Regions from separate parts of the Pantoea folii genome, predicted to be linked through region 2. Evidence: predicted binding sites of a transcription regulator. Region 2 holds the regulator's gene; the other holds the start of a gene.

Region 1 (6,379 bases), on a different contig from region 2:
AGAGATATTTTGTCGTCATGGCAATCAGTGCGGTGGCGATTGTGAGCAGAACGCGTCTGATCCAGATGTTGTCTTGTTTTAACTCGGTAAAACCAATTTGCATACGTTGGTCTAACGCGTTGATTTTAATGTCTTGCTGATTGAACCGTTCGTCGATTTTTTCGAATTTCTCATCGATTTTTGCGAATTTCTCATCAATTATTTCAAACTTTTCATCGATTCTTGCGAATTTCTCATCGATCTTCTCAAACTTTTCATCGATTCTTGCGAACCTCTCATCGATTTTATCGAATCTTTTATCAACTTTATCAAACCGCTCATCAATACTTTTTTCGAGCACATCAAACCGCTCATCTATACTTTTTTCGAGCACTTCAAACCGCTCATCAATACTTTTTTCGAGCACTTCAAACCGCTGATTCACGCCGTGAAATTGTAATTTAACCTCGTTTTGAAATTGGTCTAAGCGGCCTTCGAGAGCATCGAGTCGGTTATTTGTCGCGCTTTGTGCCCGGATCAGGCTTTCTGTTGCCTGTGACAAATCAAATTTGGTTAAGGCATTTTCCTGCTGCATATCAGCAAAAATCTCCACCATTACCTCAGCCTGTCTATCGGCGACGCCTGCATCCTGTAACGCTTTATAGGCTTTATGCGTGTTAATCATGGTCAGTATCATCCTTTCATTCCTCTGGTGTCCTTCCGTGAAAATGAAAGCCTATCCAGCAGGTGATAGTTTCACAATGTGATGAAATGGATTTTGCGCGGCATCTCGAAAAAAATCAATGCTTACAATAAGTAACGAAAACAACTAATAAAAAAAGGCCTGCGCATTGGCAGGCCTGCATGGGGGGGAAATGGCTTAATTTTGCAGATGTGGAATAATTTTTATCTCCACCATACCAATGCCCAATTTGCGCGGATCCTGCCCGGTAATATTGCCAACGTTAGAGAGTTGCGGCTCCGGTGGCGCAATAATCAGGTTGTGACTGCCGTTGGGATTGCTGAAGTGCAGTGTGGTGGTTGAGAAATCATCGCCCAGATTCAGCATCTGCTCTTCATTACCGACGCGAACTGGAATCAGTCGATGCGCATTGGGTCCAAAAGCGCGCGCGGTGATCTGCACATCAAAGCGAGACGGTAAAGGTTCGACATATTCTATGTTCACTTCAGGTGCCAGATTCGCATTTGACCAACGTCCCCAGCTTTCGGGGCGCGAAATTCCAGTGAAATGCTTCACGCTGTCGGGTGCGCCTGGCACCGTCAGCAGGAATCGGTCGGCGTTATAGCGAATCGCATTATCTTCCACGCGAATCTGCTGCTCGTTGAGTTGATAAGTCGCGGCACTCACCTCGACTTTCGGGAATTGCGCTTTGCCCTTCCACTGCGGTTTATCGATGCGCGTTACCGTCGGTTTTGCGCCCATCTGGCCCATGGCGACACAGAGATCGGTAGAGAGGGCCAAATCAGGCTGCCATAAGCGGCCCATCTTGAAGCAGCGATCGACCCAGACGAATTTATCCGAGGCGGTAAAGTCCGCGAGCTGGTAGCGCAGTGGAGCAGAATATTCACCTTCTGGCAGTGGCTCGACGCGATCCTGCCCGACGCGGAACAGAATCGGCAATTTGAAGGTTGATCCCGAGAAGCTGAAGGTGTTTTTGGGCTGATCGATGGTGAAGACATCCATCTTACTGGGGAATTTCCACAGCTGAATGATATCGGCTTTCCATGCCGTCACCTTCTGCGCCATGTCTTCAAACTGAGCCGATAAAGATGTTGAAGAGAGGCCGCTGCGGCCGAGTCCAATTGCCTTATCACCACCCAGAATATCCAGCACCGTGGCACCGTTATCCAGGGTGCTGCGTTTGCCATCCAGCACTTCCGCCTGTGGCTCGTCACCACGAATCACCATAAACAGATCGCGGCGCGGCTGCTTAATCAGATACTGATGCGCAGTGTTATTCATGGCCAGATGATCCGAACTGACCACGATGATGGTGTTTTTAAACCATGGCGACGCTTTGATACGCGCAATCAAACGCGCGACATGCTCTTGTGAGCATGCCACAGCGCTGAAGGATTGATTGGGTTTTCCATCGTAGCTGTAACTTTTACGCTGACAGCTGCGCGAGATAAAGCCGTCAGGATGATGGGTGTCCACCGTCAGGGTAAATAAGGCAAAACGCTTTTGCTGACGTGAAAGTTCTTCATACTTCTCAAACACTTCGTCCATCACCGTGTCATCGTAAAAACCCCAGTTGTTGCGGTAGCCAGGATCGGCAACCCGGCTCTTTAACTCTTCTGAACCATACATATGTGCGGGCGAAAAGCCGTGTGACAGCAGGAAGGTGTCCTTGCCCGCAAAGCGTAAATCCGCGCCCTGAATAAACCAGTTTTCATAACCGGAGTTCTTCAGGATATCGCCGAGGCAAATATTCTGTGGATAGAAGCTGGAAAGCGAGGCCGAGGCGTTGCCATCAAAAGGCGCAAACAGGGGAATACCGCATTGCGAAGCCACCATCCCCGCGATGGTGTAATCGGTGCCTGGCAACTGTTCGGTTTCACTGAAATCGATGCTCTGGTCTTTTTCGCGACTCAGTTCCGGCGCGAGTCCGGGGAAAGCATCTTGATCAAAATAGGTGCGTTCAAGGCTCTCCCCGTAGATGTACACCAGGTTAAGTTTGGGTTCGGGAATGGTTTTATTGGGCCTCTTATAATAGTTATCGAAATCAGAGTCGGCCAAACGTGAGTGCGAGGCAATAAGATCTTTCACCTGACGAAAAGCAGGTGTGGTTTGCACCGAACCTGCAGCGCAGGCGATAGCCAGTAAACTCCAGCCTAAATGATGCGGCCGTCTACGGCGGCGTAGCAGCCAGGAAAGCAGGCAAAACAGCAAAAACAGGCCAATGATTAATCCAATGGCGGGCACCACATATTTACTGACGCCGGCACCTGTCAGGCTGTTGGTCAGGGTATACAGCACCGCATCGGTGATGCCATCGCCGGTAAAATAGTTGCTGGCAAACAGCGTGGCATTGAGCACGATAAACAGCGTGAGCAACACTAAGATCAGGATAAACCAGAATTTATTTCGCCCGGCTTTACAGGAGTAAACGGCGATTGCCGTTAAAAAGAGTACAACCGAAACCAACTCGGACAAGGTTTGATCCTCACATAAATTAGTGACGCCATCCCTGCGCCCTCGGCCCTCTTTGGGGGTTATGCGTCAATTTATATGGGCTGTCACAGTGCTGCAACATAACCACACAGAATTGTGCGGCGGGTTCCGATCCGTTTAAGGCAGGTTTAGATTGACTATGGTTTGACCTGGCAGCAACGCACGCGTCGCTGCCAGCGAGGGGCGAGGAGGGATCAGAGCTTGCCAGTCAGATACTGCGCTTCGCCGTCGGCAAAGCTCCAGTCGCCTTTGCTGTTAGTGATAAAACTGATCATCAGATCGTTGCCCTGCACGCCACAATTTTCCTGCAACTCGCGCGCTAGCTCTGCCATGAAGAGCGTTTTCTGTTCTTCGCTTCTTGGGCTGGTGTACACGCGCACCATCACCAGGTTATCGGTCCGCTCGAAACCCAGCCCGGTATCCTGAAACACCATTTGATAGCGTTTATTCTCATGAACAATCTGATAGCGATCCCGCGCGGGTACTTTAAACGCGGTTAATACCGCGCGGTGCGCAGCGTCCAGCAAGGTACGAATTTCTGATTCAGAACGGCCCTGAATCACATCAAAAGTCAGTAACGGCATAAATAAACCCTCGTTTTTGCTCACAAGATAAGAGTAGGATGTGGCTTTATGCTGCCGCTTGCTGCAGGAAAGAAAAAGCGCGCTGGTTGAAATGATTATTTATTATTTTGAACAATCCATATGAAAGAAATCAAAACTGATGCACTGTGGGTGCATTTGCACTGGCTAACGGTGCTGGCTGAACTGGGCAGTTTTACTCGTGCAGCTGAACGATTAGATGTCAGCAAAGCGGCCATGAGCCAAAAGATTAAAGAGCTGGAAGAGATGGCGGGGGTGTCGCTGGTGCAGCGCACCACGCGCAGCGTGCGTCTAACCTCGGCAGGCGAGAAGCTGGTGGATGAGTTGCGCGATCCTTTCGCGCGCATCGCCCAGAGCTTTTTCAGCGTGCGCGATGAGGCCGGGCCAGTCCGCGGCCTGGTGCGTGTCAGCGCGCCGGTGGCGTTTGCACGTCAGCAGCTGGTGCCGATTATCGGTGATTTTTTGCGAGAGTATCCGCAGGTGCGGCTGCAGTTGGATGTTACCGATCGCTTAGTGTCGTTAGGCAGTGAAGGATTTGATCTCGCCATCCGCCACAGCCAGACATTGCCCGAAACCCATGTGGCGTTGCCGCTGTGTGAGACGCGCGCGCTGTTAGTGGCCTCGCCGGCTTATCTGGCGCAAAACGGTGTGCCTCAGGTGCCAGAATCGTTGCAGCAACATAACTGCCTCTACTACCCGCGTGGTCTGGAATCCCCACAATGGCGTTTCCGCCCGGTGAGTGGCGGCAGTGAATCCGTGCAGGTGAAAATTCAGGGTAATTTTGCCACCAATAACAGCGAATCAATCCGCGATGCCGCGTTGCAAGGGCTGGGCATTGCCATGCTGCCCGATTTCAGCGCCGCAGCGGCGCTGGCAGCAGGCACGTTGCAACAGGTTCTGCCGCAGTGGCAAACCGTGGATGCTTTTGCCGATCGGCTGTGGGTGGTGCGCCCGTATGCGGCACAGGTGCCACGGGCGGTGACCACCTTTATCCACTGGCTACGCGCGCGCTTTGTTGATGGGTGAAGCCAACGCCATCGCCGCATGCGGCTGCATCATCTCACCCAGCAGGCTGCTGCGGTTGTAATTGCCTAAACGCAGGTTGAAGTCGAGGTGCATCTGTTCGTTACCGCTGAGCTTAATCACCGGTGGTGGCGTCATAGGACGCTGGTTGAACAGGATGGCCTGTGCAAACGCCTCGCTTTTCCAGCCGCTCAAACGCTGATAATAGTAAGCGTTGGCTTCACATTTGCGCAGATAGAGATTCACCCGACGATATTCCCGCATCGCCGCCTGTTGTGCCAATGAACCCAACTGCTGCTGCGGTTGATCAATTTTCTGGGTCAGGAGTGAAAAGTCATCGCGCTTGTTGAGCTCGTTGAAATAATTCTGCTCACCCAGATGTTTGATAGGGGCGTATTGCTTCTGCCATTCACGAATAAACGGGTTATTCGGAGCCGCCGCCAGAAACCAGTTTTCAATCACTGGCGCCAGATAATTGACGGTGGAGTTTTCACGATAATAACCAATCACATCCATGCAGCGCTCTTGATGAGCACGATGTACCCATGAGAGATCTTCAAATAACAGCGTGCTGCAATCAATGGCAATACCGCCGTAGCGCAACAGCAGTTCCAGACGAATGACTTCGCTTTTTTGCTGTTCGCTTAATAATGTTGAGGTGAAAATAAAATCAGGTAAAACTTCTTTTACCGTTAATCGATTGAGCAAATAGATATCGTGATCAGGATTATCTTTGCGCAGCTTTTGAATATTTAACATCATGGATTTCGGTAAATATTCATTATCCCAATACATCCACACTTTTTTCGGTATTTCTGGCAGCGACTTTTCGCCAGAAAACAACACGATATTGTCCTCTTCGCTAGGATCGTACTCCGGCGCGCAGAGCGCAGTATGCTGTTTTTTCTGCAGTAATGTCTGGCTGGTAAAAGCGATTCTTTTCCAGTTCTGCCAGAGCGCGAGCGCTGGCTGGAGACGTTTTTTATTCATGGTGCACCTGATTATTGTGATTATGGTGGCAAGGATTCCCTGATGCTGGCAGCTTATGCGCTCTTATGTTTCCTCACGGCTGTGTGTAAAAAGTACTCACATCAGCTTAATAAAGCATTCTGGCCTTAGAGGCTATGACTTTTTTTTTCTTTCAGATAAAACGGAAAATGAAGGATCCGTTAAGGGTAAAATTTCCCGGAAATAATTGAATGGCCGACTGATTTTATAATTAATCATCATTAGGACTATTCCTAATAAAATAACTTGGCCTTGGCGCTGGCTGCGGCTTAGATAAAAAATACCCGCATTCAAATGGTTTAAAGCGGCTACATTTTTCGCTGGCCTGGCAGGGATTTGCCCCTTCCTGATGCAGGTTAACTACGCTTAGACGAGGTGGTTAACACAAAGGAGGCACTATGCAGCCACACAACCGTGGATTACTGGCGGTCGATAAGCAGGGGAATCGGGTTCTGTTTCTCGATCCCGACACCTTTGCCGTGCAACAGGAGCTGAATGCGTTTCCGCCGCGTCCGCATGAGCTACTGATGTTGCCTGAGCAAGAGAAAGCCTATGTGCCGATCTATGGTGA
Region 2 (6,379 bases):
AAGGTCATCAGATAGCCGAGGGTGTCGGAACCGACGCTGCTCAAATTGCCGGTGAGCATGGTTTGTTGGCTTTGTGCCAGCGTAGAGCACAGCAGCAACGTGAACAGCAACAGCGATCTCATCAGGTCTTCCGCAAATCAGGTCAGGAACATTGAACTGCACATTCTGTCGCGCCGCGATTCATCACGCAATCAATTGCGCCACTTCATCGTGCTTAACTGACCTTACTGTGCACGCTCTTCGCCACAATCAAGCGTGGCGGCAGCACGAAACTAAAACAGGTTTCCTGATGCGGAATACTGGTGATTTCCAGCCGTGCATTATGGTGGCTCAATGCATGCTTAACGATCGCCAACCCTAAGCCACTGCCCCCGGTGGCGCGCGATCGGGCTTTATCCACCCGATAGAAACGCTCGGTGAGGCGCGGCAAATGCTCCTCGCTGATCCCCGGTCCGTTATCGCACACTTTGAACTCCGCGCCCTCTTTGTTACGCAGCCAGCTAATATCGAGGCGCGTCCCTTCCGGCGTGTGATTCACCGCGTTGTACACCAGATTGGAAATGGCGCTGCGCAGCTGTTCATCATTACCGAAGACTTTGAGGTGCGGATCGGTGCGGAAATGAATGCTGTGTCGGCCCTGGCTGAGCGTTTCCGCCTCGCGCTGCAGCAGTTGCAGCATGCCTGGCACATCCACCGTCTCTTTGAGATCGATAGCCGGTGCGGCCTCGATACGCGACAAAGTCAGCAGCTGTTTCACCAGGCTATCCATGCGACGCGTTTGCTCCTGCATGGTGTGCAACGCCTTGCCGCGCGTGCGCTCGTTCATCGTCGCATCGTCCATCATCTCCAGATAGCCCTGCAGCACCGTTAACGGCGTACGCAGTTCATGACTGACGTTGGCAAAGAAGTTGCGCCGCGCCCCTTCCAGCTGGTGCATTTGGGTGACATCGCGCGCCACCATCAACCACTGCCCTTCGCTATAGGGCATCACACGGAATTCCATATGATGTTGATTGTTCAGCACCAGCGTCAGCGGCTTGTCAAAATCGCGTTGGCGAATATAGCGGGAAAACTCAGGATAGCGCAGCAAGTTGAGGATGTTCTGGCCATTATCTTCCGGCCAGCGCAGCCCGAGATGCTGTTGTGCCAGCCCGTTGCACCAGAAAATGGTGCCCTCTTCGGTGGTCAGGATCACTGCATCCGGCAGGGATTCCGCGCCGCTACGAAAGCGCTTAATCAGGTTACCCAGCTCGCGACGACGACGACGGTTACGCAGTTGCATCTGGTAGAGGCCGTAGAACAAGGGTTCCCAGCTACCGCGTCCGGCGGGCGGCGTCATGGAACGATCGACCCACAGCCAGTGCGACAGACGCATCAGATATCTAAAGTGCCAAAACATCACACCCGACACCGCGATCAGCAGTAGCCAGGGCAGATAACCGAACAACAGACCAAGCACCAGCGCGGGCAAACAGACCAGCGCCAGCTCAGTCAATAGTCTCTTCCAGGAGAGTCGTTCCAGCACGGTAAAAGACTCCGTTTAGTAGCGGGCAGAGAAACGATACCCTGTTCCGCGTACGGTTTGAACCATGCGATCGTGGCCAGATACTTCCAGTGCTTTACGTAAACGACGGATATGCACATCAACGGTACGATCTTCCACGTAGACGTTGGTGCCCCATACATGGTTCAGCAGCTGTTCGCGGCTGTAAACACGCTCCGGGTGCGTCATAAAGAAGTGCAGCAATTTATATTCGGTCGGTCCCATTTCCAGCGGGGTACTTTCCGACATCACGCGATGTGAGGACGGATCGAGGCTCAGGCCCTGCATCTCAATCACCTCTTCCACCGCCATCGGTGAAATACGGCGCATCACCGCTTTAATACGTGCCATCAGCTCTTTCGGTGAGAAAGGCTTGGTGATGTAGTCATCCGCGCCCACTTCCAGACCGCGCACGCGATCTTCTTCTTCACCGCGCGCCGTCAGCATCATCACCGGGATGTCGCGCGTCATGGCTTCACGTTTCAAATGTTTAATAAACTGAATACCGCTGCCGCCAGGCAACATCCAATCCAGCAGAATTAAATCAGGCCAGGGTTCGATTAGCTTACCAATCGCGCTGTCATAGTCTTCTGCCTCAATAGGCTGGTAATCATTCTGTTCCAGCACGAAACATAACATTTCACGGATGGGAGCTTCGTCTTCCACAACCAAAATGCGCTTAGCCATTATAACTCCTGCTTTTGTGACAATAGGTCACTGGGATTTGCGGCGCCATTATGCGTCAGTTTTATGACACTTTTATGAAAAACCCTCCCTATGATAGATAGTGATAAAACAGAAATGTGACAACGATTATCGCTTTTTTTTCTTTGCGATCTGAAGAGGTTATAATTCGCCTTCGCTTAACGAAGCAGGGAGTATTCATGCGCATCATTCACACCGCGGATTGGCATCTCGGTCAGTTCTTTTACAGCAAAAGCCGGGCGGCCGAGCATCAGGCCTTCCTGGACTGGCTGCTGGCACAGATTACCCAGCATCAGGTGGATGCTTTAATCATCGCGGGAGACCTGTTTGATACCGGTTCGCCACCGAGCTATGCGCGTGAAATGTTTAACCGCTTCGTGGTGGCGCTACAGCCGACGCACTGTGAACTGATTGTGCTGGCGGGCAACCATGATTCCGTCGCGACCCTGAATGAATCACGCGAGTTACTCGCCTGTTTAAATACGCGAGTGATCACCAGCGCCACACCAGAGGGCGAACAGCAGGTGCTGACGCTGCATCAACGCGATGGCACGCCGGGCGCACTGCTGTGCGCGATTCCCTATTTACGTTCGCGCGATATTTTGCGCAGCCAGGCGGGGCAATCCGGGCGCGAGAAGCAGATCTCACTGCTGGAAGCGATTGAGCAGCATTATCAGCAGTGTTATGCCGCAGCGCTGGCCGAGCGGGCAAATCGCGCACTTCCCATCATTGCCACCGGTCATCTCACCACCGTTGGCGTGACGAAAAGCGACTCGGTGCGCGATATCTATATCGGCACGCTGGATGCCTTCCCGGCGCAGGCGTTTCCCGCCGCGGATTACATTGCCCTTGGCCATATTCACCGTGCGCAGCGCATTGCCGATAGCGATCATATTCGCTACAGCGGCTCACCGATTCCGCTCAGTTTTGACGAACTGGGCCGCGAAAAGAGCGTGTTCCTGCTGGAGTTCAGCGCTCAGCTGGATAGCGTCACTCCCCTCCCGATCCCGCAGTTCCAGCCGATGCAGATGTTAAAAGGCTCAATGGCGGAGATCGAACAACAGTTGGGCGAGTTTAGCGAGGGAGATCGCGAGCAGCCCGTCTGGCTCGATATTGAAATCACCACGCAAGAATATCTCAGCGATTTGCAGCGCCGCGTTGAGCAACTGACCGAAGCCCTGCCGGTGGAAGTGCTGCTGGTGCGCCGCAGCCGTGAACAGCGTCAGCGCAGCCTGGCGCGCATGGATAATGAAACGCTAAGCGAATTGAAAGTCGAAGAGGTGTTCGCCCGCCGTCTGGCGCAGGAAGAGCAGTTGGATGCCGAACAAGCCGAACAGCTCACGCAACTGTTCCGCACCACCCTCGCCGCGCTGGAGAACCCGTCCGCATGAAAATCCTGACGTTACGTTTTAAAAACCTCAATGCGCTGCGCGGTGAATGGTTTATCGATTTCCGCCGTGAACCCTTTGCCAGCAACGGATTGTTTGCCATTACCGGCGCGACCGGCGCGGGGAAAACCACCTTGCTGGATGCCATTTGCCTGGCGCTTTATCACCAGACGCCGCGCCTTGGCGTGCTGTCACAGACACAAAACGAACTGATCACCCGCGACACCGCCGAATGTCTGGCAGAAGTGGAATTTGAGATCAAAGGCGAAGCCTGGCGCGCCTTCTGGAGCCAGAACCGCGCACGCGGCCAGGCGGATGGCAAATTGCAGGCACCGCGTGTCGAGCTGGCGCGCGTGGCGGATAACCAGATTGTGGCCGATAAGGTGGGTGACAAACTCAAGCTCATCGAAACCCTTTCTGGCCTCGATTTTGACCGTTTCACCCGTTCAATGATGCTGTCGCAAGGCCAGTTCGCTGCCTTCCTCAACGCCAAGCCGGGCGAACGCGCCGAACTGCTGGAAGAACTCACCGGCACCGAAATTTACGGCCAAATCTCGATGCAGATTTACGAGCGCTGGCGCACCGCACGCAGCGATCTGGAGACACTGCGCGCCCGCGCTGGCGGCATGATGCTGCTGGATGAGACGCGTCGCACAGAGCTGATGCAGCAGGTTGAAGCCTTAACGGCGCAGGAAAAAACGCTGAGCGAGCAGCTTGAGCAAGTGCAACAGCAACAACAGTGGCTGACGCACTCGCAACAGCTGGCGCAGGAGCAGCAGCAAGCCGCACAGGCGTACCAGGATGCCGAACAGGCATGGCAGCAGGCGGAGAGCGATCGCCAACGCCTGGCGCGCGCGGAACCGGCTGAAAAGCTGCGAGAAAAACTTCAGCAGCGTGAGCAGTTGCAACAAGATTACCAGCTCGCAACCCAGCAGGCGCAGCAGCTCCACACGCAGCAGCAAAATGCACAAACCGCGCTGCAGCAGGGTGAAAAAAGTTATCAGGCGGCACAACAGGCGCGTGAGCAGGCACTCGCCGATCAGCAGCAGCTGGAAACCTTGCTTACCGAACAGGTGATTCCGCTCGACCAACAGCTCGCCAGCCTCGCACAGCAGTTGGCGGAGCAGCAGCGCCTGCATGCGCAACAGTCACAGACATTGCAGCAAAGCCAGATCGCGCTCAGTCAGCATCTGCTAACACGTGAGCGCTTACAACAGCAGCTGGCAGAGCAGCAGACATTTCGCAGCCGTGAAGCGGCGGTAGCAGACTGGGGGCCAGAACTGACGCGCTGGCAAGCTGATATCGCCCGTTTCGATGAACGCGAGCAGGCGCTGACACAACTTCGTGCGCAACAGCAGCAGCAAAACGCGCAGCTGACCCAGCAGCAGCAGGCGATTGCTGAAGGTGATCGCAGGTTACAACCTCTGCAGCAGGCTGAGACGCAGGCCAGCCAGCAACGTCAGCAAGCGGAGCAGGTACTCACTTCACTTGAGACTGAAATCAGCAGCACCTCACTGCGTGACGCGCTGACACAGCATCAACAGCAGCGCGCGGCACGCCACCAGCTCAGCTTACTGGCGGCACGCTGGCAGTCGCTGCAGCCGCAGTTGCAGCAGCGGCAACAAAAACTCACGCTGTTACAGCAACAGCATCAGCAAGACGAACGCGCTTTGCAGGCACTGCGCGACGATTACAAACGTGAGAACCAGACGCTGCTCGATCTGCGCAAAATCTGCGAGCTGGAGCGCACCATTGCACAGTTGGCTGATGAACGCGCCCGGCTGCAGCCCGATCAGCCCTGCCCGCTGTGCGGTTCGTGCCAGCATCCGGCTATTGCGCAGTATCAGCAATTACAACCGGGTGAAAACCAGCAGCGGCTGGCGGCACAGGAAGCGCGGGTTAACAGGCTCAAAGAATCAGGCACGGCGAAAAGTGAACAGCACAAGCTGTCGCTGCAACAGCAGCAGGTGCTGCAACAGGAGATTGCCGAATTCGAACAGCAACTCGCGGTGGCGCGCGAGCAGTGGCAAGCTTTCAGCAGTGAGCTGGCACTTACCTGCACGTTAGATCAGCAGGAAGTCTTTACGGCGTGGCAACAGCAGCAGGATGCGCAGGAAGCCACGCAGCAGCAGCAACTGCAGCAGCGCGAAAATGCGGCGCGAGCGTTACAACAGGCTAAAGACGCGCATCTGGTACAGCAACAACAGTGGCAGCAGCAGCATAGCGCCCAACTGCTGGCACAACAGCAACTGAACAACCTGCAGCAAACGCTGGATGAACTTAATCAGCGGGAAACTCAGGAACACAGCGCCTGGCAGCAGTTAGCGCAGCAACTGGAACAGCAGCTTACGGCACATCAGTTTGCGCTGCCCGAACGCGATGCCCGTGCCAGTTGGCTGGCTACGTTGCAGCAGCGCTGGCAAGCCTGGCAGCAGAGTGAGCGCTTGCTGGCCGAGTTACAGCCGCAACTGGCTAAAGCCGACAGCGAGCAGAACAACCTGCAAAGCAACCTGATGCGCGAGCAGCAGCAGCTGGAGACATTGCAGCACGCGCTCAGCAGCCTTCAACAGCAGCACGCAGAACAGCAGCAGCAACGTCAGAAACTGTTTGGCGATCGTCAGGTGAGCGTTGCGCGTCAGCAGCAGCAGGCCTTGCTGCAACAGTGCGAACAGGCGCTGGCGCAGCAGTTACAACTGTGGCAGCAGGCACAAAGTCAGCTGCACAGCCTGAATGGTCAGTGTGA

What was found. Region 2 encodes PhoB, which activates phosphate uptake and scavenging genes when phosphate is short. Its sites were predicted from a motif close to CTGTCATAAAACTGNCNNAT; they were not measured.
Region 1: opgB (phosphatidylglycerol--membrane-oligosaccharide glycerophosphotransferase) is a predicted target of PhoB. The motif match lies at 3,238-3,257, and genes of this name have one in related genera.

The regions. Positions count from the first base shown of each region.
Region 1 covers NZ_JBWXON010000014.1:123,946-130,324, forward strand. The annotation lists gene AC1MDE_RS16885 (hypothetical protein) at 1-664, opposite strand, end outside; gene opgB (phosphatidylglycerol--membrane-oligosaccharide glycerophosphotransferase) at 860-3,157, opposite strand; gene AC1MDE_RS16895 (tautomerase family protein) at 3,370-3,759, opposite strand; gene AC1MDE_RS16900 (LysR family transcriptional regulator) at 3,880-4,803, shown strand; gene AC1MDE_RS16905 (glycosyltransferase family 32 protein) at 4,777-5,790, opposite strand; gene AC1MDE_RS16910 (YncE family protein) at 6,207-6,379, shown strand, end outside.
Region 2 covers NZ_JBWXON010000011.1:70,465-76,843, forward strand. The annotation lists gene AC1MDE_RS14090 (PstS family phosphate ABC transporter substrate-binding protein) at 1-122, opposite strand, end outside; gene phoR (phosphate regulon sensor histidine kinase PhoR) at 215-1,525, opposite strand; gene phoB (phosphate response regulator transcription factor PhoB) at 1,541-2,230, opposite strand; gene sbcD (exonuclease subunit SbcD) at 2,428-3,639, shown strand; gene AC1MDE_RS14110 (AAA family ATPase) at 3,636-6,379, shown strand, end outside.